Regions from separate parts of the Luteibacter sp. UNCMF366Tsu5.1 genome, predicted to be linked through region 1. Evidence: predicted binding sites of a transcription regulator. Region 1 holds the regulator's gene; each other region holds the start of a gene.
What was found. The regulator FliA, encoded in region 1, starts transcription of late flagellar genes. The targets are predictions, from matches to a motif close to TAAAGTTTNNCNNNCNNNGGCCGATAA.

Region 1 (7,896 bases):
GCGGCATCGTCGAATCGTTGGCGGAGCATGCAGGCCAGAGCCAGGATCCCGGCGTGCTCGCTGCCGCAGTGCGCGTCACCCTCGGCCGACAGATCGTGCAGGAAATCGCCGGCCTCGGGACGGAAGTGCCTGTCATTACTTTGGCGCCGGAGCTGGAGCAGATCCTGCTCCAGTCCCTGCAGGGCGGCGGTCCTGCCGGAGCGGCCGTCGAGCCGGGCCTGGCGGATCGCCTCCAGCAGAGCGTCGCGGACGCCGCGCGGCGTCAGGAAGCGGCGGGGGAACCGGCCGTTTTGTTGGTCTCGCCGGCACTTCGTCCGTGGTTGTCGCGCTTCACGCGGCATGTGGCCCAAAACCTGCATGTACTCGCCTACAACGAGGTTCCGGACAACCGTCGCGTCAAGCTGGTGACGGCCCTCGGGCGATAGGAATGAGACGCCGCGCGAAGAATAGGCGCGCGGACCGAACGAACATGGTGGCGCCTGGGAAAGAGGCGCCAGGACAAAGACAGGATCGAACGCATGAAAATCAAACGATTCGTTGCTCCCGACATGCGCCAGGCCATGCGCCAGGTCAGGGACGAACAAGGCCCGGACGCCGTGATTCTGTCGACGCGCCGCCTGGATGACGGCATCGAGATCATCGCTGCGCTGGATTACGACGAAGCGCTGGTGCGCGAGGCCGGCTTCGGTGTCGACGCGCCGAAGCGCGACGAGTCGCCGCTGCGCGCGCTGCGCGACGACGCCGAGCGCGCCGCACGTATCGATCAGGCCCGCGCCGCCACCGCCGCGGCCGTCGAACGTGCCGCGAAGGGCGGGGCACCGGCCAGCCAGCCGAACACCAATGCTCCGCAGCGTCAGTCGAGCGCGGCGCTGGCTGCCAGCGTCGCCGACGTGGTGCGTGCCGCCACCGTCACCCCCAACAACGATGCCGCCGTGAACGGCGTGCGCGCCGAGATCAACAACCTGCGCGAGATGCTCGAAGTGCAGCTCTCGACGCTGGCCTGGAATCAGATGGATCGCGAGCAGCCGCTGCGTGCCCGTGTGCTGCGTGAGATGACGCGGTTGGGCATCGACGCCGACGTGGCCCGCGCGCTGTGCGCGGAACTGCCGCCGGGCATGACGCCCGAACAGGCGCGCTATCTGCCGCTGGGCATCCTTTCGCGCAACATCCGCACGAGCGGACGGAATTTCGACACGGTGGGCGGCGGCGTCATCGCGCTGGTCGGTACCACCGGCGTCGGCAAGACCACCACCATCGCGAAGCTCGCCGCGCGCGCGGTGCTGCGTCACGGTGCGTCCAATGTTGCCCTCATCAGCACGGACCAGTACCGCATCGGTGCCGGGGCACAGCTCGAACACTATGGTCGCCTGCTCGGCGTGCGCGTGTTCAACGCGCAGGACGCCAACAGCCTGCGCAACGTGCTGCTCCAGCTGCGCGGCCGCAACACGGTACTGGTCGATACGGCCGGGCTGGCGGGCAACGATCCGAAGCTTCAGCAGCAGTTCGAGACGCTGCGTGCGACCTCGGATCTGCGCGTCTGTCTCGTACTGGCGGCCAACGCGCAGGCGCAGGCCATCGACAACGCGGTGCGCGCTTATGCGCCGCTGGCTCCGCAGAGCGCCATCCTCACCAAGCTCGATGAGGCGCCGCTGATCGGCGGCGCGCTGTCCGCACTGATCCGCCACGGCCTGCCGTTGGACTACACCACCGACGGCCAGCGCGTGCCCGAGGACATTGCGTCCGCCGATGCGCGCAAGCTGGTCTGCCTGGCTGCGCAGCTCGTCAAGCAGCGTAGCGACGAACCCGACGACGCCATCCTCGCCGACCGCTTCGGCGGTGTGGCGCCGGCCCTGGCTTGACCCTCTTTCTCTTCAACCGCAACCGACTCCCACGGCAGTGACTTACTTCATGAGCACACACGTCGATTCCACCCAGGCCGCCGGGCTCCATTGGCTCGCCGATCGCCGCCCCACCCGCAGCATCGCGATTGCCGGCGGCAAGGGCGGCGTGGGCAAGACCACGGTGGCGGTCAACCTCGGCATGGCGCTCGCGATGGGCGGCCGTGACGTCCTTCTACTCGACGCCGATCTCGCCATGGCGAACGTCGACGTCCTGCTCGGCTTGCAGCCGACCCGGCACCTGGGTCACATGCTGGAAGGGGAGTGCGGCATCGAAGACCTCATCCTGCAGGCCGCACACGGCCTCAAGGTGATCCCTGCCACGTCGGGCGCGCGTCGCATGGCGCAGCTGCCGAACATCGAGCACGCGGCGGTGATCCGGGCGTTCGACGAATACCCGCTGGCGCCGGAGTACCTGATCGTCGATACGGCGGCGGGCATCTCGGACAGTGTCTCCATGTTCGCCGCGGCATCGGACGAGGTGGTGGTGGTGGTCTGCGACGAGCCGGCCTCGCTCACCGATGCCTACGCCCTGATCAAGGTCATGAGCCGCGAGTTCGCGGTCAACCGCTTCCGCATCGTGGCGAACATGGTTCGCCACGCCCAGGAGGGGCGCCAGCTCTTCGAGAAGCTGTCCCGGGTGACCAATCGTTTTCTCGATGTTTCCTTGGATTTCATGGGCATGGTTCCGCACGACGAGTACCTGCGCCAGGCGATCCGCCGCCAGTCGGCGGTGGTCGATGCCTGGCCCAGCAGCCGGTCGGCGGTCGGATTCAAGAATTTGGCCAGGTCGGTCGATACATGGGGTGAACCCGAACCCCGTGCACAGGGCCGTATTGGCTTCTTCGCCGAACGGTCCCATCAGGGGGGAGGGCTACCACTGTGAGCGTCGCGACCGAATACCTTGAAATCACGCGCATCCCAGCGGATGAACTGGTAAAGACCCACGCGCCGCTGGTGCGCCGAATTGCCTATCACCTGATGGGCCGGCTGCCGCCGAGCGTGGATGCAAACGACCTGATGCAGGCCGGGATGATCGGGCTGCTTGAGGCCGCAAGAAATTACTCGCCGACTCGCGCGGCCAGCTTCGAAACCTATGCGGGTATCCGCATACGTGGCGCCATGCTGGACGAACTGCGCAAGACGGATTGGACCCCGCGCTCCGTCCACCGGAAGTTGCGCGAGGTTGCGGAGGTGACGAGGCAGATCGAGAACGAGACGGGTGGCGACGCCGAAGACGCGGAAGTGATGAAGCGGCTGGGCATCGACGCCATGGAATACAACCAGATCCTGGCGGACGCGGCGAGCGCGCGGTTGTTGAGCCTGACGGCGCCCGAGGGCGACGAAGGCGCGGCGATCGACGTGGTTGACCCGGACGCGGCCGGTCCGGAAGGTACGTTCGAGCAGGAAGGTCTGCGTGGCGCACTGGCGCAGTCCATCGACGGATTGCCCGAGCGCGAGAAGCTGGTCATGTCGCTGTACTACGACGAAGAACTCAACCTGAAGGAAATCGGTGCGGTGTTGGGAGTGAGCGAATCGCGGGTATGCCAGATCCATGGTCAGGCCCTGATTCGACTCCGCGCACGCATGTCGGGCTGGAAAGACAAGCAGTGACGGCACCTTTCGTGACGTCGCCGAAAAAGAACACGCGGTAGCAAGGCGGAGAGAACGTTTTGGACAAGAACATGAAGATTCTCGTGGTGGACGATTTTTCCACCATGCGACGCATCGTCAGGAATCTGCTGGTGGAGCTTGGCTTCACCAACACCCTGATCCAGGAAGCCGAAGACGGTAATGCCGCGCTGGCGATGCTGCGCGCGCAGCCGTTCGACCTGGTGGTCACGGACTGGAACATGCCGAACATGACCGGCATCGACCTGCTCCGCGCCATTCGCGCCGACGCCGCCCTGAAAGCCATGCCCGTGCTGATGGTGACGGCGGAGAACAACCGCGATCAGATCATCGCGGCAGCACAGAGCGGCGTGAACGGCTACGTCGTCAAGCCCTTCACGGCGGTCACGCTGAAGGAAAAACTCGACAAGATCTTCGAACGACTCGCCGCGGCCGCGGGCTAAGGAACGACCATGAACACCGTGATTTCCCCTGGCCACGACGTGGCGCCCGAACTGCGCGAGCTGCTGGATGCGAACGATCCCGCCTCGGTCGAGGAGGCCCTCGATCGCCTCCTGCGCAGCCGCGAACAACACCTTTTCATGGCGCTGGGCCACCTGGCCCGCGACCTGCACGAATCCGCGCGCCGGCTTGCCGCCGACATCTCGCACGATGGTGTGCCGGGCAACATGAGCGACGCGCGCAAGCACCTGCGCGACGTGCTCGAGATGAGCGCCCAGGCTGCCCATCGCACCCTCGATTTCAGCGAAAAGCTGCGCCCGCAGGCACAGGCGCTCGCCCGCCAGGCCGATGAAGTACTGGTGCTCGATCACGCCGACCCCGCCTTCGCCACCAGCGCCACGGCGCTTGCCGTGCGTGTGGGCGACTTCGCCCAGAGCTGCGACATCGGCTTTGGCGAAATGGTCGAGGCACAGTCCTGGCAGGATCTCTCCGGTCAGCGCGTGGCGCAGGTCGAAGCGTTCATGGCCAAGGTGGAATCGTCGCTGGTGGAGCTGGTGCGCCTGACCGGCACGCTGGCCGGTGGTGCCGCGCCTGCTGCTGAAAAGGTCAGTCAGGACGAAGTGGACCGCCTGCTCAGCGAATTCGGCTTCTGAGCGCCCTATGAGCGTGGAGCTGGACAACGAGCTGCTCAACGTCTTTCTGATCGAGGCGCGCGAGCTGCTGGAAAGCCTGGGCGAACAACTCGTGGACCTCGAGTCCTCGCCCGGCGACGTCGACCTGTTGAATGCGGTGTTCCGCGCGTTCCACACGGTGAAGGGCGGTGCGGGCTTTCTTGGCCTGAACCCGATGGTGGAGCTGTGCCACCGCGCCGAAGATCTGCTCAATGAAGCCCGCAACGGCGCGATCGTGCTCAATGCCGGTTTCATGGACGCGCTGCTGGAATCGCTCGATCTGCTCAACGACATGATGCGGGCTGCCGATGGTGGCCTGCCGATCGAGGCCGCGCCGCGCTCGTTGCTCGACCGCCTGCTGATTCCCGGCCGAGCTGCCACGGCCCCTCCGGTGGCCCTGGCGCCACCCACCGCCGCGCCAGTCAGTGCGGCGCCCACTTCGCGCGCATACGATCCCATCGAAGACGAATTCGAGGCGATGCTCGACGCGGCGCGCAATGAGCGCGAGCCGGCGTCGGCATCGTCCGGCCCGATCTCCGACGACGAATTCGAAGCGCTGCTGGATTCCCTCTACGGCACCGGTGCTCCCGGTGCCGAAGGCGTTGCGAACTCGCCGAACCCGGCACCGGCACCCGCCGCTGCCGTTCCCGCTGCACCCGCTGCGGCGACCGCCGATCCGAACGCGATCAGCGACGACGAATTCGAAGCCTTGCTCGACAGCCTGCACGGCACCGCGGCACCGGGCGTCGTCCCAGGTGCTGCTGTTGCTGCTGCGCCGCCACCGGCACCCGTACCTGCTCCGTCGCCGACACCCGCGGAACCGGCTCCCTCCGCTCCCACGGCTCGCGTCGCAGCGCCGACGGAAAAGCGCGCGGCATCCACTGCCGACACCACGGTGCGCGTCGACACGCATCGTCTCGACGGGCTGGTGGATGCTGCGGGCGAACTCGTCCTCGTGCGTAACCGCCTCACCAATCTCGCGCCGCGTGGCACAAACGACCCGATGGAGCGTGCCATCGGCGAACTCGAGCGCGTGGCCGAAGACCTGCAGAACGCCGTGCTGCGCATGCGTATGCAGCCGGTCGGCAAACTGTTTTCGCGCTTCCCGCGCATCGTCCGCGATCTGGCTCGCCAGCTCGGCAAGGACATCGACCTAGTGACCGAGGGCGAAGAGACCGACATCGATCGTACGGTGGTCGAGGCCCTCGCCGATCCGCTGGTCCACCTGCTGCGCAATGCGGTGGATCACGGCATCGAGATGCCCGACGTCCGCGCTGCCGAGGGCAAGCCGCGCAACGGTACCGTGCGCCTCGCTGCGGGTCAGTTCGGCGACCGCATCGTCATCACCGTGACCGACGACGGCAAGGGCATGGACCCCGAAGTGCTTCGTCGCAAGGCGGTAGAAAAAGGGCTGATGGATGCGGAGCAGGCTGCGCGTCTCGACGAGCGCGAATGCTACGAGATCGTGTTCCGTCCTGGCTTCTCCACGGCCAGTCAGGTCTCCGACATCTCCGGTCGCGGCGTCGGTATGGATGTCGTCAAGACCAAGATCGTGGAACTCGGCGGCACGTTGTCCATCGATTCGCGCGTGGGTCACGGCAGCACGGTGCGTCTCTCCGTTCCGCTGACCCTCGCCATCCTGCGTGTCCTCATGGTGCGCGTCGGGCATCGGCTGCTGTCGTTGCCGCTTTCCAATGTGGCGGAAGTGTTCGAGCTGGTGCCGGGGCAAATCCAGGAACTGGACGGCCGCGTCGTCGCTGCGCATCGGCAACGCGCTCTCCCGCTCGTCGATCTCGGTCGCTGGGCGGGCGCGGCGGGGAAGGGCGGCCACGTGGTCGTGGTGCAGATCGGGCATCAGACGCTCGGCTGCCTCGTCGACGAAGTGCTCGGCCGCGAGGACGTCATGGCCAAGCCGCTGGGTCCGTTCCTCAAGGACGTGCCGGGTATCGCCGGTGCCACCATCACGGGCGATGGCCGCATCTCGCTGGTGCTCGACCTCGCCGGTCTCGCCGATGACAGTGGGCAGGTACTGCCCTCGCTGAGGATGGCTGTCTGACATGGATCTCGTGAGCGTTGTCGGTACGATCCTGGCCTTCGTGGTCATCATCGTGGGCACCATCCTCAAGGGCTCGAGCCTCGACGCCCTGTGGAATCCCGCCGCCTTCGTCATCGTTTTCCTCGGTACGTTCGCGGCGCTGCTGGTGCAGACGCCCGGAGCGGTCCTCAAGCGCGCCTGGAGCATGTTGCCCTGGGTATATCGGCCACCGGATATCGAATCGGAAAACCTCGTCAGCCGCATCGTCGGCTGGAGCGAGATTTCGCGTCGCACGGGCCTTCTTGGCCTCGAGCCTTCGATCGAGCGCGAGACCGACCCCTTCATCCGCAAGGGTCTGCAACTGCTCGTGGACGGCACGGAGCCGGATGCGATGCGTTCGGTGCTGGAAGTGGAAGTGCTCGCGCGCGAGCACACCGACATCGAGGCGGCCAAGGTCTACGAGAACGCGGGCGCCTATTCCCCCACGATGGGTATCATCGGTGCAGTCATGGGTCTGATGTCCGTGATGCAGAACCTCGCCGAACCGAGCAAGCTGGGCCACGGCATCGCCGCGGCCTTCGTGGCCACGATCTACGGCATCGGCCTCGCCAATCTGCTGGCGCTGCCCATGGCGTCGCGCCTTAAGGGCCTGGCGCGGCAGCGTTCGCAGATGCGCGAGATCCTCGTCGAGGGTCTGGTTTCCATCGCGCAGGGCGACAACCCGCGCCATATCGAAAGCAAGCTGCAGGGTTTCCTGTCGTGAAACGCAGGCACCAGGAAGAACACATCAACCACGAACGCTGGGCGATCCCCTATGGCGATCTGATCACGTTGCTGCTCGCGCTGTTCGTGGTGATGTACGCGGTGTCGGCCGTGAACGAAACGAAATTCCGTGTCATGGCGCAGTCGATCAACGAGGCCTTCAACGGCACCGGCAAGGTGATCGAGCCGATTCGCGAAGCCACGCCGGCGGCACAAGTACCGTTGCCGAACCAGTCGCGTGCGCCGGCGGCGGCCCCCATCGCACGGATCGACGTGCCCGTCCCGCCGCGCAATCTGCCTCTTCCGGGGCACGAAGGCGCAGCGACGGAGCGTCAGGAGGCGGCGAACATCAACACCGCCACGGCCGCGAACACCAGCGTGGGCAAGACCGAAGACGCCAGCCTCAGCCAGATCTCGGACGAAGTGAAACGGGCGATGCGTCCGTTGATCGACAAGA
Region 2 (7,896 bases), 1.3 Mb from region 1:
GATGGCGCGGTGCTCGAAGGCTTCGGACACGAAGTCCGCGCCCAGCTCACGATTGATGCGCACAAGCACGTTGCGGTTGAACGCTGCCGTGACGCCGCCCGCGTCGTCGTAGGCTGCCAGAAGTACGTTCACGTCCTTCACCTGGTCCGCGCCCACGATGAAGTGCGCCGACGGGCCGAGTCGTTCGCGAACGAAGCGCAGCAGTGCCGCCGCTTCGTCGTGGGTGAAGTTGCCGATGGTGGAGCCGGGGAAGAACGCCACGACCGGCCGGCCGGCCAGCGCCTTGGGCACGTCGATGGCCTGGGTGAAGTCTGCGACCACCGGATGCACGGCAAGCGCGGGATACGCCTCACGCAGACGGCGCACGGCACCGTCCAGCGCATCGGCGCTGATGTCCACGGGCACGTAGGCGGAAATCCACGGTGCGGCGTCGAGCAGCATGCGCGTCTTTTCGCTGGCACCGCTGCCCAGTTCGAGCAGCACGGCCCCATCGGGGATGCTTGCCGCGAGCGTCGGTGCGATATCGTCGAGCAACGCGGCTTCGGTACGCGTCGGGTAATACTCGGGTGTGACACAGATCGCCTCGAACAGCGCGGAGCCTGCACCATCGTAGAAATACTTCGGCAGGAAAGCTTTCGGCGATGCCGAGAGGCCAGCCAACGTGTCGCGCAGGAAGGCCAGACGTTCGCCGCTCGAACCCGATCCCGCGGAACGCGCCAGACGCACGCCGCTGAACATCCAGCGCTGGCCGGGGCGGTAGAAGTTGCGATACGTGGGCCGCGAGTGTCCGGGCGGCGTCACGCTGGCACCGCCACGCAGCACCATCTGGCCGATCATGAACTTGCCGTTGTATTCGCCGACGGCATCGTCCGCCGCCTGAAACCCCGGATAGGGCGAATAGGCGCTGGCGGTCCACTGCCAGGCGACGTCGTCCACTTGCTGAAGATCGGGCCGCGTACGCACCGCGTGTTCCCACTCGGCCTCGGTGGGAAGCCGCGCACCGGCCCAGCGCGCGAACGCGTCTGCCTCGTAGTAGCTGATGTGCGTGACCGGCGCATCCGGATCGACGGGACGCCAGCCACCCGGCGTCATGTGCGACCAGGCTTCGCCGTCATGTCGCCAGTACAGCGGCGCGTCCCATCCGTCCTCCTGGCACTGCACCCAGCCATCGGACAGCCACAGATCGGCGCGGCGGTAGCCTCCCAGCGCCATGAAGGCCAGCCACTGCCCGTTGGTGACGAGGCGATCGGCGATCTCGAACGGCTCCAGCCAGACGCGATGCGCCGGCCCCTCGTTATCGAACGCGAAAGGCTCGTCTTCCGCGCCGATGCGTACAAGGCCGCCGCTCACGGCCCGGAACCGCCCGGTGGCTCCGGGCGCCGGCGCGGGCCAGTGCGGATCGAACGCTGGCTTCAACGGCGACTGCGCGAATAGATGCTGTACATCCATCACCAGCAATTCCTGATGCTGTTCCTCGTGCGCGAAACCCAGCAACACGAGCGCTTCCAGGTCGGCGGACACGTCACCCGCCAGCCAGGCGTGCATGTGCCGGTCCACATGGTGACGGTAGGCCATCACCTGGTGGATGGAAGGACGGGTCAGCAGGCCGCGCATCGGTCGCGGATGCCGCGGGCCGATCGCCTCGTAATACGAATTGAACAGGTAACCGAACTCGGAATCGAATACCTCGTACCCCGGGACATTCGGCCCGAGCAGAAAGGTCTCGAAGAACCACGTCGTGTGCGCCAGATGCCATTTCGCAGGGCTGGCATCTGGCATGGACTGCACGACCATGTCCTCCGGATCCAGCGCCGCGACCCGTCGCTCCGTGCGCGCACGCACCGCCGCGTAGCGGTCGGCCAGGGAAAGCGCCGTGGTCTGGCGCGCCGAGGTGGCGGCGTCCGTCGGGCTGTCGATGAGGTCGTGCATGAGCGGCTCCTTGCGCTGCATCAGTCGGGGGTGTGCTCGATGCGCACGCGGTCGGGATAGAAGGCGAGATGCCCCCGGATGGCGTCCACGGCCTCGTAGGGCTCTTCGTAAGTCCAGATCGCCGTGATCGCCCGCTCCTCGTTGCCGGGCAGGCTGTAATACGACGCTTCGCCCTTGTACGGGCAATAGGTGTGGTGGTCGCTGCGGCGCAGCGAGGCCATGTCGGCATCCTCGCGCGGCACGTAGAACACGGGCGGGTAGCTCGCTTCCGTGAGCACCAGCGCACGCCGGGTATCGACGACCACACGATCGCCGTCGCGCACCACGACCCTGCCCTTGGCAGGCTCCACCGTGATCGGATGATCGGGGCCGGGAATCTTATGGGGACGTGAAGACATGAGGCACTCCTTCGGAGGGGGAGATCGAACATCCTGCGAGCCGGCACGGACGAATCCAAGCCGACGCGCTGGAACAGGTGAAGTTACCGATTCGCAAAGATCGGTTCTTGGACTTTCCCCACGAGTCGAGCCGGACCACGCCGCCGGGGCGTCGTCACGCCGAAAAACCCGTCTGCCCACACGGCTTTACATGCGAGCGGTCTGGCGCTTTACCATGACCCCATGGGGATCCGGCAACTAAACTTCTCGCCTTTCATGCCGATATGACCAACGTATTGCAGGTGGCGGGAGGGTCACCCATGAAAGTGCTTCTCGCCGCAGCGGCGGTCGTCGCGGCCCACGCGCTCGCCCTGACGATCATGCCGTCCTACGGCATGGCGGCGTCGTACGTGTTTTTCTTTTCCTCGGCTGCGTTGGCGATGGCGAGCGTCGTATTCGCCTGGCAGCGCTCGGGAACGCCGCGGGATCGCCGGTGGTGGCTGCTCTTCGCCAGCCTGGCGCTCTGGACCGTGGGGATGTCCCTGTCCGCTCGCCAGAACTACGTGCTGGAGAATTCCAATCCGGCGCCTGGCGACAGCATGTTCTTCTACATCCTGTACGTGCTGCCGGTGCTGGTCACGGTGTCGTCGGCGCCGGTAGCAGCGCGGAAGCACTGGGCGACAGTGATCGACCTGGTGCTCGCGTCGCTGCTCGGGGTGCTGTTCTACGTGCGCACCTTCTCCATCGTGTCGCTCGAAGGCGCCATGGGCACGAAACAGGCGCTCGAAGTCGCCTACATGCTCGACTTCGAAAACGTGTGCCTCGCGATCGCTGCCTTGTTGCGCTATATCGCCACCGACCGCGCCGACGATCATTTCTTCTTCCGCGGCGTAACGGCGTTCTTCGTCACTTATGCGTTCTCCGGCTTCTTCTACAACCATTTCGTGGCACTCAACGGGCATCCGGAATTCGGTACATCGAGCTGGGATGCGCTGCTCGACCTGCCGTTCCTGGCGCTCTTCGCGTCCGCGGTCACACGGCAGCCGCGGCGGTATTGGCATCCTCCGGTGTACGTCATTCGTTTCGTGCAGAGTGCGAGCCCCACGTTTCTCGCCATGAGCGTGCTCGGCTTCGGGTTGATGGTGATTCCGGGCTATCCCACACTGGGCATCGTTGCCGCCGTGGCCGCCGTGGTCGGTATCGGACTGCGCGGGTCGCTCGTGCAGGTCAGCCTCGTGGAAGAGGAATATCGCCTGGAGCGCAGACGCGACGAACTGCAGGGCCTGGTCTTCGTGGATAGCCTGACCGGCCTGGCTAACCGTCGCGCGCTCGACGAGCGTCTGCTCCGCGAATGGCATCGCCCGGGACAGCGCGATCCCATCGCGCTGCTGATGATCGACGTCGATCTGTTCAAGGGCTACAACGACCGCTACGGCCATCTCGCAGGCGACGACTGCCTGCGTTCCATCGCCACCGGTCTGCTCGGCAGTGGACTGCGCGCCAGCGATTTTCTTGCACGCTTCGGTGGCGAGGAATTCGCGGTGATCGCGCCGGGCACGCACCTCGGCGATGCAAAGGCCCTGGCCGAAGACCTGCGCAGCCACATCGAACGCATGGCGATCGTGCATCCTTCGAGCCCGTTCGGCGTGGTCACGATCAGCATCGGTGTCGCTATCGCCCGGCCGAGCGCCGACGGTGGCCCGCTCGATCTCCTCAACGCAGCCGACCGGGCGCTGTATCGCGCCAAGCAGGCCGGACGCAACCGCGTCGGCGCACCCGAAGGACCGCCGCTGGATGCGGCCCGTGCGGAAGGATCGCGCCAGTTGGTTTAACCCCGTTTGGCATCCTGCAGCGTTTCACCGTCATGTCCCCCCAACAAGGCCATGCACGATGAACACGCTACGCGTCACCCTGCCCCTTCTCTTTGCCGGCCTCGTGCTGGCCGCGGGGGCGACGGCCTCCGGTGGCATGCCCGCGCAAACGACGCATGCCCGTACCGAAGCAGGCACCGATTGCCTGCCAGGCCCCGTTCCGTACGGCGCTATGCAAAGCGCGCCCATGCCCGCGCCGGCTGCCGCCCCGGCACCGCCTGCACCTCCGGCAGTCATCGAGCTGGCGCCCTCGCCCGCTCCCGCTGCGCCGCCCGCCAAGATGATGGCCCGCGCGGGGCTCGTCGCATCGGCTGCACCGGTCGGCCAGATGGTCGCCGCGTTCGACGCCAACACGGAGAACTATGCGCATCGCGAGGCGAATCCGGTCCATCTCGCCGCGACAGATCCCGTGTCCACCTTCAGCATCGACGTCGACACCGGCTCCTACACGAACGTGCGGCATATGTTGAACGCCGGCCGCTTGCCTCCCGCAGACGCGGTGCGCACGGAAGAATTCATCAACTACTTTAACTACGGCTATGAACCGCCGCGCACGCGCGACGTGCCGTTCAGCGTGTCGACCGAACTGGCGGCGTCGCCGTGGAATCCCGACCGGCAGTTGTTGTTGGTAGGCATTCGCGGGTACAGCGTGCCGTCGAGTGAGATTCCTGCTGCCAACCTCGTCTTTCTCGTCGACGTCTCCGGTTCCATGGACGAGCCCGACAAGCTGCCGCTGCTGAAGGCCTCGCTCAAGCAGATCGTGCCCCGTCTGCGCGCGCAGGATCGCATTTCGCTGGTGACCTACGCGGGTGCGACCTGCGTCGCACTGCCGTCCACACCGGGTGACCAGCATGCCACGATCGTGGCCGCCATCGACGCCCTGGGTGCCGGCGGTTCCACCAACGGCGCGGCCGGTATCGACCTTGCCTACGCACAGGCGGCGAAGGGCTTCATCAAGGGCGGCGTAAATCGCGTGATCCTCGCCACCGACGGCGATTTCAACGTGGGCACGGTAGGCGTGCAGGCGTTGAAGGATCGCATCGCGGACAAGCGCAAGAGCGGCATCGCGCTCACCACCCTTGGCTTCGGCGAAGGCAACTACAACGATGAGATGGCCGTAACGCTGGCCGACGCGGGCAATGGCAGCCATCACTACATCGACAGCCTCGACGAAGGGCGGCGCGTGCTGGTCGACGAGATGTCGGCGACGCTGCTGACGATCGCCAAGGACGTGAAAATCCAGGTCGAGTTCAACCCCTCGGTGGTAACCGAGTACCGCCTGATCGGCTACGAAAAGCGTCTACTCGCACGCGAGGATTTCAACAACGACGCCGTCGATGCCGGCGAGGTTGGTGCGGGTGCCAACGTCACCGCGCTCTACGAAGTCACGCTGAAGGGAAGCAAGGCACCGCGCATCGATGCCCTGCGTTACGGCGACGCGCCGTCGACCGGTCGCTCGGGCGAACTCGCCTTCCTTCGCCTGCGCTACAAGTTGCCTGCCGGTGGTCCGAGCAAGTTGATCGAGCGGCCGCTCGGCGCCGAGCCGGCGACGCAGGCGAGCGAGCGGTTGCGCTTCGCCGCGGCGGTGGCGGCCTTCGCGGAAAACCTCCGCGGTGGCAAGTACGTCGACGGGTTTGGTTACGACAAGGCCGCGTCGCTGGCCCGTGGCGCCCTCGGCAAGGACGACGGCGGCTATCGCGCCGGCTTCGTCCGGTTGGTGGACATGGCCGGCGCGCTCTCCACGACACCGGTCGCGAACACCGAACGCTAAAAGGTGACCCACTCTCCCATGCGTGGCGCCGATGCCGTAACCTCCCCGGCCATGGATGCACCCGTGGCCGACGATGGCGGATTGATGCTCGCATGGGCGGGTGGGGACACGGCTGCCTTCGATCAGCTCTATGCCCGGCACAAGGGGCCGCTGTATCGATTCCTGCTGAAGACGGTGAAGGACCGCGCGATCGCCGACGAACTGTTCCAGGAAACCTGGAGTCGCGTCATCGGTGCTCGCGCGCGCTACCGGCCCGAGGCAACGTTCCGCACCTGGCTGCTCCAGATTGCGCACAATCTGGCCGTGGACAGCTTTCGACGACGTCGACCGCAGGCCGGCGTCGAGGAAACCGAGGCGGTGTTCGCCGCACAGGCCGCGCCGGAGCGCGAGCAGCCGGATCACGCGCTCTCCGATTTCGAGCTGCGTCGCCGCATGCAGCGCGCGATCGACCGCCTTCCCGACGAACAGCGCACCGTGTTCGTGCTGCGCATGGAAAACGAACTTTCCCTGGAGGACATCGCCACCGTGACCGGCGTGGGCAAGGAAACGGCGAAGTCGCGTCTGCGCTACGCCATGGCCCGCGTCAAAGAACTCGTTGCCGAATGACATGAATCCGAACACGCCCCCGCCAAGCGACGACGATCTGCCCGAGGAGCGCGAGCTCGCAGCGTTGTACGGGCGCCTGCCCAAGGCAGAGCCCGATGCGGCACTGGATGCCGCCGTGCGCGCCCAGGCTATCGGCGCGACACCACGCGTGCCGGCACGCCGTCGCGCTCCGTGGCTCGTGTCGCTGGCGTCGGCCGCCGCGCTGGTCCTGGCCGTCGGCATCGGTTGGCGACTGCGCGACGTGCCCCCTCCGCCCGCCGTGCTGCCTGCCACTCCTGCGGCCAACGACGCGGCTTCCGAGCCCGCGCAAGCGCCCGCGTCGGCGGACGTGACGGCCGCAGCACCCCCACCCTTGGCGCCGGCACCCGCTATCGCGCCAGCCCCGGGCTTCGAGGCACCGGCAAAACCGTCGCCGATACCGCGGCATCAAGCCAGTCGCATGGCGGGTCGTGCCGCCAGGGTGAACACCTCGAACGAGGTGTCGACGCAGGCTCTGGCGCCCGCACCGGCACCGATGTCTGCGCCGGTCGTTTCCGCGGCCCCTGCACCAGCTCCCGCGCCGCCGGCTCCACCAGCGCCTCCCGCCCCTCCTGCAGTCATGGCGGCACCGGCACCGGAAGCGCCGTCGGGCGCGATCGCTGAGACGGCCCCCGCGCCTGTCGAAAAATCAGCGGAGGTGCAGCTCGGCCCCGACGATCGGGTGGGCCAGATCCGCCAACTGCTGGGTAATGGACAGCGCGAAGAAGCTCTGCAGCGCCTCCGCGATCTACGTCGACGCTACCCGCACTACGAGCTGCCGCAGGACCTGCGCGACCTCGGGAACCCTTGAGTCTTGACCGCGCGCCTGGACACCCTCGCTGCGCCGTGGCGGCACGAGGAGGAGATCAAGAAGAGTCGCTTCCTCGCCCAAGCGGCGCCGATCGGCTCGCCGGACGAAGCGCTGGCCTGGTTCGGCGCCGTCAGTGATGTGTCCGCCACGCACAACTGCTGGGCCTACCGGATCGGCGATGCGTACCGGTTCAACGACGACGGTGAACCCGGCGGCACGGCGGGCCGTCCCATCCTGCAGGCCATCGATGGCCAGGGCTACGACCGGGTCGCGGTGGTCGTCACGCGCTGGTATGGCGGCATCAAGCTCGGCGCAGGCGGTCTGGTGCGCGCCTATGGCGGTGCCGCGGCAGAATGCCTGCGCCTGGCGCCCCGGTTGCCCATCGTCGCCACCGGGCACCTCGTCATGCACTGCGAGTTCGCCGACCTGGCCCTCGTGAGCGCACGGCTGCGCGACATGGGGGCCACCGTGGAACGGGAGACCTTCACGGCCGACGGTGCGGAACTCGACGTG
Region 3 (7,896 bases), 600 kb from region 1:
ATGCCCATCCACGAGGTATCGTTTTGTGCCGAAGCCGGTTTCCGGCCCTGAGTGTGGATCAGTCAAATGGATGATTTTTTTTTACGAATCGAAGCACTCGGAGAACGCATCTGCATCCTCGGTCCATCCAATAGTGGCAAGTCGACGCTTGCCGATGCGATCGGCCGCGTTCGCCAGTTGCCGGTGATACACCTGGATCAGTTCCATCACCTTCCTGGAACCGCGTGGCAGCCCCGTCCGAACGACGAGTTCCGGCAGCTACACGATCAAGCCATTGCTTCTGAGCGATGGGTCATCGATGGCAATTACTCCGCGTGCTTCCCCGAGCGACTGGCTCGATCGACCGGATTGGTGCTGCTGGATGTTTCCACGCTCACCAGTCTTGGCCGTTACTTGCGACGGGCGCGCGGTGACCGGGCACGGATCGGCGGTTTGCATGGAGCGAGCGACAACGTCACGCTGTCGATGCTGCACCATATCGCCATCGTCTCTCCGCGAAACCGGAAGAGATATCGTGTGCTCTTCGATTCCGCTGACGTGCCCAAGGTGTTTCTTGGTTCGGTCAATGCCATCGCACGCGTCTATGCGGACTGGCAACTTGTTTTGCATGACGCGCCGCGCGCGGGCTAGCAACAGGATCAGCAGGAACGCGGCAGCAGCCGTCAAGCAATGCGGTAATCCGCTGTCTTTGAATCAATGCGCCGGCTGCAAAGCATGACGCCCGGCCAAAAGCCGGGCGTCTGCATATTCATTTAGAGATCGCGGCAGCCGTGAGTTTCTCCGCTTCGACGTGGGGCGATGTGTCGCCCCGCGTCGGGATACCCAAAGCCACTACCCTCAGAACTCGCGCCACTGTCCCGAAGCGAGGGCCGGCTGGGCCGCGGGCGCCATCGCCATCAACGGCTCGCGGGGTGCAGACACCGGAGCCGCCTTGACGGGCTGCGGCGACGGCTTCGACGACGCGCCAGCTACCACAGCCGCCGAGTCCGCGAGCTTGAAGAAGGCCACCTGACGCGTCAGTTCCTGAGCAAGCTCGAGAGCCTGGCGGCTGGCGGCGCTGGCTTCCTCCACCAACGCAGCGTTCTGCTGGGTCACGTCGTCGAGGGAGGCTACGGCGACGTTGACCTGTTCCACGCCCGCCGACTGTTCCTGCGACGCGGCCGAGATTTCGCTGACGATGTCGGCGACCTTGGTCGCGCTGTTGCCGATGGTGACCAGTGCCTGCCCGGTGCGATTGACCAGGTCCGAGCCGGTGCTCACCCGCTGCACCGTGGTGCCGATCAGGCTCTTGATGTCCTTGGCGGCGGCGGCGCTGCGCTGCGCGAGGTTGCGGACCTCGGCGGCCACGACCGCAAAGCCGCGGCCCTGCTCACCCGCACGCGCCGCTTCCACGGCCGCGTTCAAGGCCAGCAGGTTGGTCTGGAAGGCGATTTCGTCGATCAACACCGCGATCTCGCCAATGTTCCGGCTGGCCTCGGAGATCTGCTTCATCGCTTCCACGGCTTCGTCGGCTACCGCGCCACCGTTCTTGGCGTCGGTGCGCAGGCCCTGGGAGATCTGCTGGGCAAGCGCCGCACCCGATGCATTCTGTTTGACCGCGGACGACATCTCTTCCATCGATGCCGCGGTTTCCTCCAGCGAGGACGCCTGCTCCTGGGTGCGGTTGGAAAGATCGTCGTTACCCGCCGAGATATCGCGTGCGGCGTGCTCAACCTGCACCGCGTTCTCGCGCACGGCGCCGACGATGCGAGCGAGATTCTCGTCCATGGCGTGCAGCGCATTGAGCATGCGTCCCAGGTCGTCGTTGCGCGTGACCGACACCGACTCGCCCAGGTGACCCGCTGCGATGCGCGCCGTCACGGCCGAGGCATGTTCCAGCGGCGCGAGGATACTGCGCACGAGCGCGGTCGCCACGCCGACGATCGCCAGCAGAGCGAGCAGACCGCCGCCCAGGAGGATACCGTCGGTACGCGCACGCGTCGTGGCGGCCTGAGCCGAACGCTCGTCAAGTAGCGCTGTCTCGGCACCGACGAACTTTCCCAGCAGGTCGCGCATCTCGTCCATCCGGGCCTTGCCCTTGCCCTCGCGCTCGTACGCCAGTGCCTCCGCGCTCGATCCGCTGTTCTCCGGCTGCTTCTTCTGCAGAGCGATGACTGGATCGATCGCATCGGTCGTCCAACTGCGATAGACCGCATCGATATCCGCGAGGCGTTTCTGCTGCTCGGCATTGTCGATCGTGAGTTGGCGCAGCTTGGAAAGGGCATCCGCATAGGCGGCCTGTCCCGCGATCATCGGCGCCAGCGAGGCCTCCTTGCCCGTGATCAGGTAGCCGCGCTCACCGGTTTCGATGTTGACCAGGGCGCCCAGGAGCGCTCCCTCTACCCGCAGCACCTCGTTCGAGTGCAGGTCCATGCGGGTGCTCCGCTCCATGGTCTGCAGTGCGGCGTAGACGAGTCCGACGAGCACGATCACTACCATGGCGATGGCGGCGAAACCACTGAAGATGAGCTTGTTGCGTGAAGCCAGTTTGATGAATTGCATGGTGCCTCCTGGGCAGAGAAGGCGCGAGCTACCGCCGTTTTCAGGAGCGGGCGCTTTTGCCGAAATGCCGGGAAGCACGGGTCGTGATGACCATACGGTCACCTGGCGACTGATGTACTGACCGGTTACCTATACGTTTTCGGCAAATTCGGTCGAAACTTAAATTCGGCAGTTAATGCAACTAATTCGCTTTTTTACGCTGCGACAGCCAACAAGAAGCTGGGGTAATTCAAGGTCCGCAAATATTGCGAACCGTGTAGTCCATTAAATCCCGCCATCATCCTCGACCGTAACGCAGACTATTAAGTATTCCGCCAACGTGAGCCTTCCTTCCGGGATGCGCTGCAACAGCGCAGATAAAAGGGAGCGGTGGAATGACTCGATATGTACGCCTTCCAGAGTCTGGTGAAAGCGCGTGAACAGCGGAATCCCAGTGGGAGGCGGCCAATGCCGCCTCCCACTGGAGTGTTTCTTTACCGCTCGTTGCGGCGGGTCGACTCGACGACCGGCAGGCTGTCTTTCACCGACAACAACTGATCTCGCGGCAGGGTGATGCTGGCCGTACCGGCAATGGCATCCGACGCACCGCCCACGGAGACTGTATAGCTGCCGCGGTCGATACGCCACGTATTGACCGACGTATCGAACCAGGCGAAAGCACGTGCGTTCAACGGCACCGCGACCTGACGGGTTTCGCCCGGCTTCAAGGTAACGCGCGCGAAGCCCTTCAATTCCTTCTTCGGGCGGGAAACGGGCGGCGCGTCCTCGCCCACATAAACCTGCGCCACCTCGGTACCTTCGCGCTGGCTCGTGTTGGTGATCGTGAACTGAGCCCGGGCCACGATCTGGCGGTCGTCCAGATAGGGCACGTTCCCGAAAGTCACATGCACCGCGCCATAGGTAAACGAGGAGTACGACAACCCGTGACCGAACGCGAATTCAGGGGTTATGCCCTTTGCCTCGAAGCCGCGATACCCATTGAGCAGGCCCTCGGAATAGACGATTTCCTTGTTCGCCGTACTGTTCTGCGGGAACGGGTAGTTGGCGTACGTCGGGTTGTCCTTCTCATCGCGCTCGATCGTGATCGGCAGCTTGCCCGAAGGATTCACCTTGCCGAACAGGATTTCACCAATCGCCGCACCGCCCTCCTCGCCCGCGTACCAGGGATAAAGCACGCTTGCCACCTTATCGACCCAGGCCCGCATGCTGACACCGCCGCCGGCGTGCATCACGACCGTGGTGCGAGGGTTCGCCGCGGCCACGTTGGCGATCAGCTCGTCCTGGGCCTCGGGGAGGATGAACGGTCGATCGAAACCCTCGCCTTCGTATTCGGAACCCAGACCACCGACCACGACAACGGCATCGTACTGGCCCAGATCCGTCGTCGGGACGAGCGACGCCCAGCTGAACTGCACACCCTGAAATCCGCCCAGCGTGCCGAAGTAGTTTGGCTTGCGCTCGTACTGGATGCTCACATCGTAGGTTTGGCCCGCCTGAAGGCGAATTGTGCCGTACGAGGGGATGGTCGGTGGAATCGACGGCGTGATGACGGTGCCTGCGCCGTTGTTGACGATCTCCTGCCCGTTGATCTGGACGCGCACTGCACCGTCGGCCCTCACCTTGAAGACATGATCGCCCGTCGTCGTCGGAGTGATCTTTCCGGACCAAACGGCCGCATCCGGCATGGCGCTACCGAAGGGTGAGCCACCATTGTTCCAGTCGAGATTGATCAGACGGTCGTCGCGGGTGACAGTCTGGCCGTTCGACGAATAAGCACCGGTGAAGCCACCCACGCTCGGAGTCAATCCAGGATCGAGGGACATCCGGTCGATGTAATCGACCTGACTTCCCTGGGGTGCAGCCGCGCGAATGCCGTCGATGTCATTGACGTACTCATTCGGGTTGATGTTGGCGCTGCCAAACCCGGACGGCGGTGCTGTGACGGAGCGGTAACCGATGACCGCCACTTTCAGCGGATGATCGCTGGCCAGGGGCAGATTGTTGTGGTCGTTCTTCAGCAATACGGTGCCTTCACGCGCGATGTCTCGTGCCATCGCCTGACTCTGCGCGCGCTGCTCGGGCGTCTGCGTGTTGTCCGTGGAAACCGTATTATCCGTGAAGCCAAACAACGCAATCTGCCGCACGATGCGGCGCACCTTGTCGTCAATGACCGATTGGGGAATCGTGCCGTTGGCGATAAGCGGCTGGAGTGTCGTCGCATTCATGAACTGCCCGTTGGGCATGTCCAGATCGGTACCACCCAGCGCGCCCTTGGTGCCATCCTGCAACGCGTTGTAATCGGACTCGATGAAGCCCTTGAAGCCCCACTGCTGTTTGACGATCTCGTTGTTGAGATGCGCGTTCTCGCAGGCAAGCGGACCATTGACACCATTGAAAGCGCACATGATGTTTGCGGGCTTGCCAGCCTTGACTGCCGACTCGAAGGGAACGAGGTATAGCTCGCGCAACGTCCGCTCATCGACCGAGATGTTCACCGCAAGGCGATTGTTTTCCTCGTCATTGGCGACCAGGTGCTTCAGCGTGGCCCAGACGCCCTGGTCCTGGATGCCGTCGATGACCTGGGGAACGAGTGCGGCGCCCAGGTAGGGATCTTCACCGGACATGTATTCGAACGCACGCCCCGCGTACGGCGTCCGGTACATGTTCACGCCCGGACCGAGGATGTTCTGGAAACCGAGCTGGCGCGCGTCACGCCCAATCGATGAGCCGAACTGCTTTGCGAGATGGGTGTCCCACGACGACGCGAGTGCTTGCCCAGCCGGGTAACTCACGCCTGCCGGCGACGAAAGCCGCACGCCCAGCGACGCGTCGGTCGCGTAGATCTGTGGCAGTCCAAGCCTCGTAAGCGGTTTGATGTCCCAGGCACCGGTGCCACCGATGTAGTCCAGCTTTTCCTGCAACGTCATCTTTCTGACGATGCGGTCGGCGATCTGGTCGGCCAGCCAGTCCTGGAGAAAGTCCGGGGCGTGCCCGCGCACGGCGGGAATGCCCTGTAGCGAGCGCTGAGCCGGATGCAACGCTGGTGCAGCACCGCGGGTCTGTTGGGCTGACACCGGGGCGGCCACTGTCGAGGTCAAGGCGGCCGTGAGGCACGCGGCCAAGTTCAGTTTTTTCATTAAGCGTCTCCGATAGCGCTTTTCACGGATTCCCCCCGTTATCGAAGCGTTGTCGGTTGACGCTCAGCATTATGCTGCATAGCAGCATGCCGTGGCTGTGATGGGATTCTCACAACGGTTGGATGGTTCAGCGTTGCAGAGCATTCGAGCGCACGCTGTGCATCGCATGTGCTTGAGAGCAAGTGCCGTCGATCGCATGGCAGCATCACATGTTGATACGCTCCGAACGATACCGATCACCCCCAGGCCGCCCCCATGCCCCGCGATCGATCCGAAGGCTGGAACGACGTTGCCGACCAGTACCTGGCGGCGCGGTCCAGTATTGGCGCAACCCTGGTGCGCGCGTGGGCGCGGGAGAATCTTCCACCATCGGCGTCGGTGCTAGATGTAGGCTGCGGGTCGGGCGTACCCATCGCGCAGGTGCTGATTGAAGACGGATTCAACGTCTTCGGGATCGATGCCTCACCCAACTTGGTCGCTGCATTTCATGCGCGCTTTCCCGATATGCCCGTGGCCTGCGAAGCCGCGCAGGAGAGCGTGTTCTTCTGCCGACCATTCGGCGGTGCTGTTTCCATCGGCCTGATCTTTCTTCTCGACGAAGACGACCAGCGCGAGGTGCTTCGCCGCATCGCCGATGCACTCGAGCCTGGCGGTCGCCTTCTTTTCAGTGCACCGCGGGAAATCTGCCAATGGGACGACCTGCTGACGTGCCGAACCTCCCGTTCGCTGGGCGAGGACGCGTATGTCGCCCATCTGCAAACGTTGGGACTTCACGTTGTCGGATGCCTGAACGACGAGGGTGGCAACAATTACTTCGACGTGGTGAAGAACGCCCTGCGCGTCGGGCCGCCCTGAGGCGACGGTCTTCGCGGAGGGATGACATCGCCCTTTTGGCCGCGCCCAAGCCGCAATCTCTTTCGATTCGCCTGCTGATGCCCCGCAGGATGGCGTCGTCAATCGCGCCGACAGATTCATGAGAAGTCCATTCGAGTCGCGACTCAATACCGCTCCGAAAGGTGCTTATGATGAGAGGAACGCTGTAGTACCTACCAGGCACCGCCTCTCTGAAGCCCCGAGGTCACAATGACTCCGCCTCTCGCCACCACCGCACCGTCGAACCAGCCCCCATCCGGTCTGATTCGCCATCAGCTCGCCCTGGTACGAACGGTCACCTGGCTGGTCCTCATCATTAACGTTTGCCTGGGCACCTACAGCTTCCACTACAACATCACGGTCGATCCCCCGTTCGCCTACACCCACCTTGTTCGAGACGTCGGGCTCGGCATCGCATGCATCGCGGCGCTGGTCTTTCTGCCGCGTAACTTCAGCTACGCCTGCCGTGCTCTGTTGGCGGGGCTTATCTTCTATCTGGCGTGGCATTACATATCGAACGACATGCGCGATCTGCCGAGCGCACTCCTGCCTCTGCTGATCATGATCATCGCCGCATATACGATGGGGCGGCGCGCGCTTTGGTGGGTGACGGGCATGATCGTCGCCGCGGTGCTGGGCTCGGCGGTCAATCAGTTCTTGTTCGATGGGCTGGAGTCGATACGCGAGCCGACCTATATCGTCGCCCTATGCAAGCAGTTGTTCCAGGTGCCTCTCGCCGCTTGCCTGGTCGATCGGACGATCGTGGTGCTGCATAACGCGATGGAAGCGGCCGACCTTCGGCGAGCGGAATCCGAAGCGTTACATCGGCAACTTGCCGACCAGATGAATCACACCATGGACTTGCAGCAGCGCTTGAACCGCACTGCGGCACACGATGCTGCCGTATCGGTATCGGCCGCCATCTCCCATGATTTCGGCAATCTACTCAATGCCATCGAAGGTTACGCAAACCTCGCGTGGGAGTCCGTCGTGACCATGGACACGCCACTGACCCGGGCCTTGGATGGCATCGAGCGTGCCGTGGAAAAGGCGCTTCGGCTGAATCGCCAGGTGATGGACATGATGCGCAACGAAGCGCGAGAGCCTTATCCGATCAATCTCGACGCGGCCATGGTGGAAATCGCGCCGCTCCTGAAAGTCACTGTCGGGAAGCAGATCAACGTCGAGGTGGATATGGACAACGTGCCACCGGTCCTTTTCGACGAGCCCCAACTGGCGCTGATTCTCCTGAATCTCGCCGCCAATGCGCGTGACGCCATGGAAGGCCGCGGCACGCTTTCATTGCGCGCACAAGAACGGGACGATGCCGTGGTCGTGACCATTT

Region 2: a site for FliA is predicted at 2,566-2,592, ahead of BT115_RS01080 (GGDEF domain-containing protein). Genes of this name have one in related genera too.
Region 3: a site for FliA is predicted at 2,678-2,704, ahead of BT115_RS04010 (methyl-accepting chemotaxis protein). Genes of this name have one in related genera too.

The regions. Positions count from the first base shown of each region.
Region 1 is NZ_FPIS01000001.1:1,518,709-1,526,604, reverse strand. Features, by position in the region: gene flhA (flagellar biosynthesis protein FlhA) at 1-425, shown strand, start outside; gene flhF (flagellar biosynthesis protein FlhF) at 519-1,859, shown strand; gene BT115_RS06740 (P-loop NTPase) at 1,909-2,784, shown strand; gene BT115_RS06735 (RNA polymerase sigma factor FliA) at 2,781-3,512, shown strand; gene cheY (chemotaxis response regulator CheY) at 3,572-3,973, shown strand; gene BT115_RS06725 (protein phosphatase CheZ) at 3,983-4,624, shown strand; gene BT115_RS06720 (chemotaxis protein CheA) at 4,632-6,698, shown strand; gene BT115_RS06715 (flagellar motor protein) at 6,700-7,440, shown strand; gene motD (flagellar motor protein MotD) at 7,437-7,896, shown strand, end outside.
Region 2 is NZ_FPIS01000001.1:251,443-259,338, reverse strand. Features, by position in the region: gene egtB (ergothioneine biosynthesis protein EgtB) at 1-1,929, opposite strand, end outside; gene BT115_RS01085 (DUF427 domain-containing protein) at 1,950-2,327, opposite strand; gene BT115_RS01080 (GGDEF domain-containing protein) at 2,627-4,138, shown strand; gene BT115_RS01075 (vWA domain-containing protein) at 4,197-5,948, shown strand; gene BT115_RS01070 (RNA polymerase sigma factor) at 6,000-6,554, shown strand; gene BT115_RS18325 (hypothetical protein) at 6,556-7,383, shown strand; gene BT115_RS01060 (IMPACT family protein) at 7,387-7,896, shown strand, end outside.
Region 3 is NZ_FPIS01000001.1:920,908-928,803, forward strand. Features, by position in the region: gene BT115_RS18835 (AAA family ATPase) at 67-630, shown strand; gene BT115_RS04010 (methyl-accepting chemotaxis protein) at 838-2,541, opposite strand; gene BT115_RS04015 (beta-glucosidase family protein) at 3,015-5,678, opposite strand; gene BT115_RS04020 (class I SAM-dependent methyltransferase) at 5,934-6,533, shown strand; gene BT115_RS04025 (sensor histidine kinase) at 6,762-7,896, shown strand, end outside.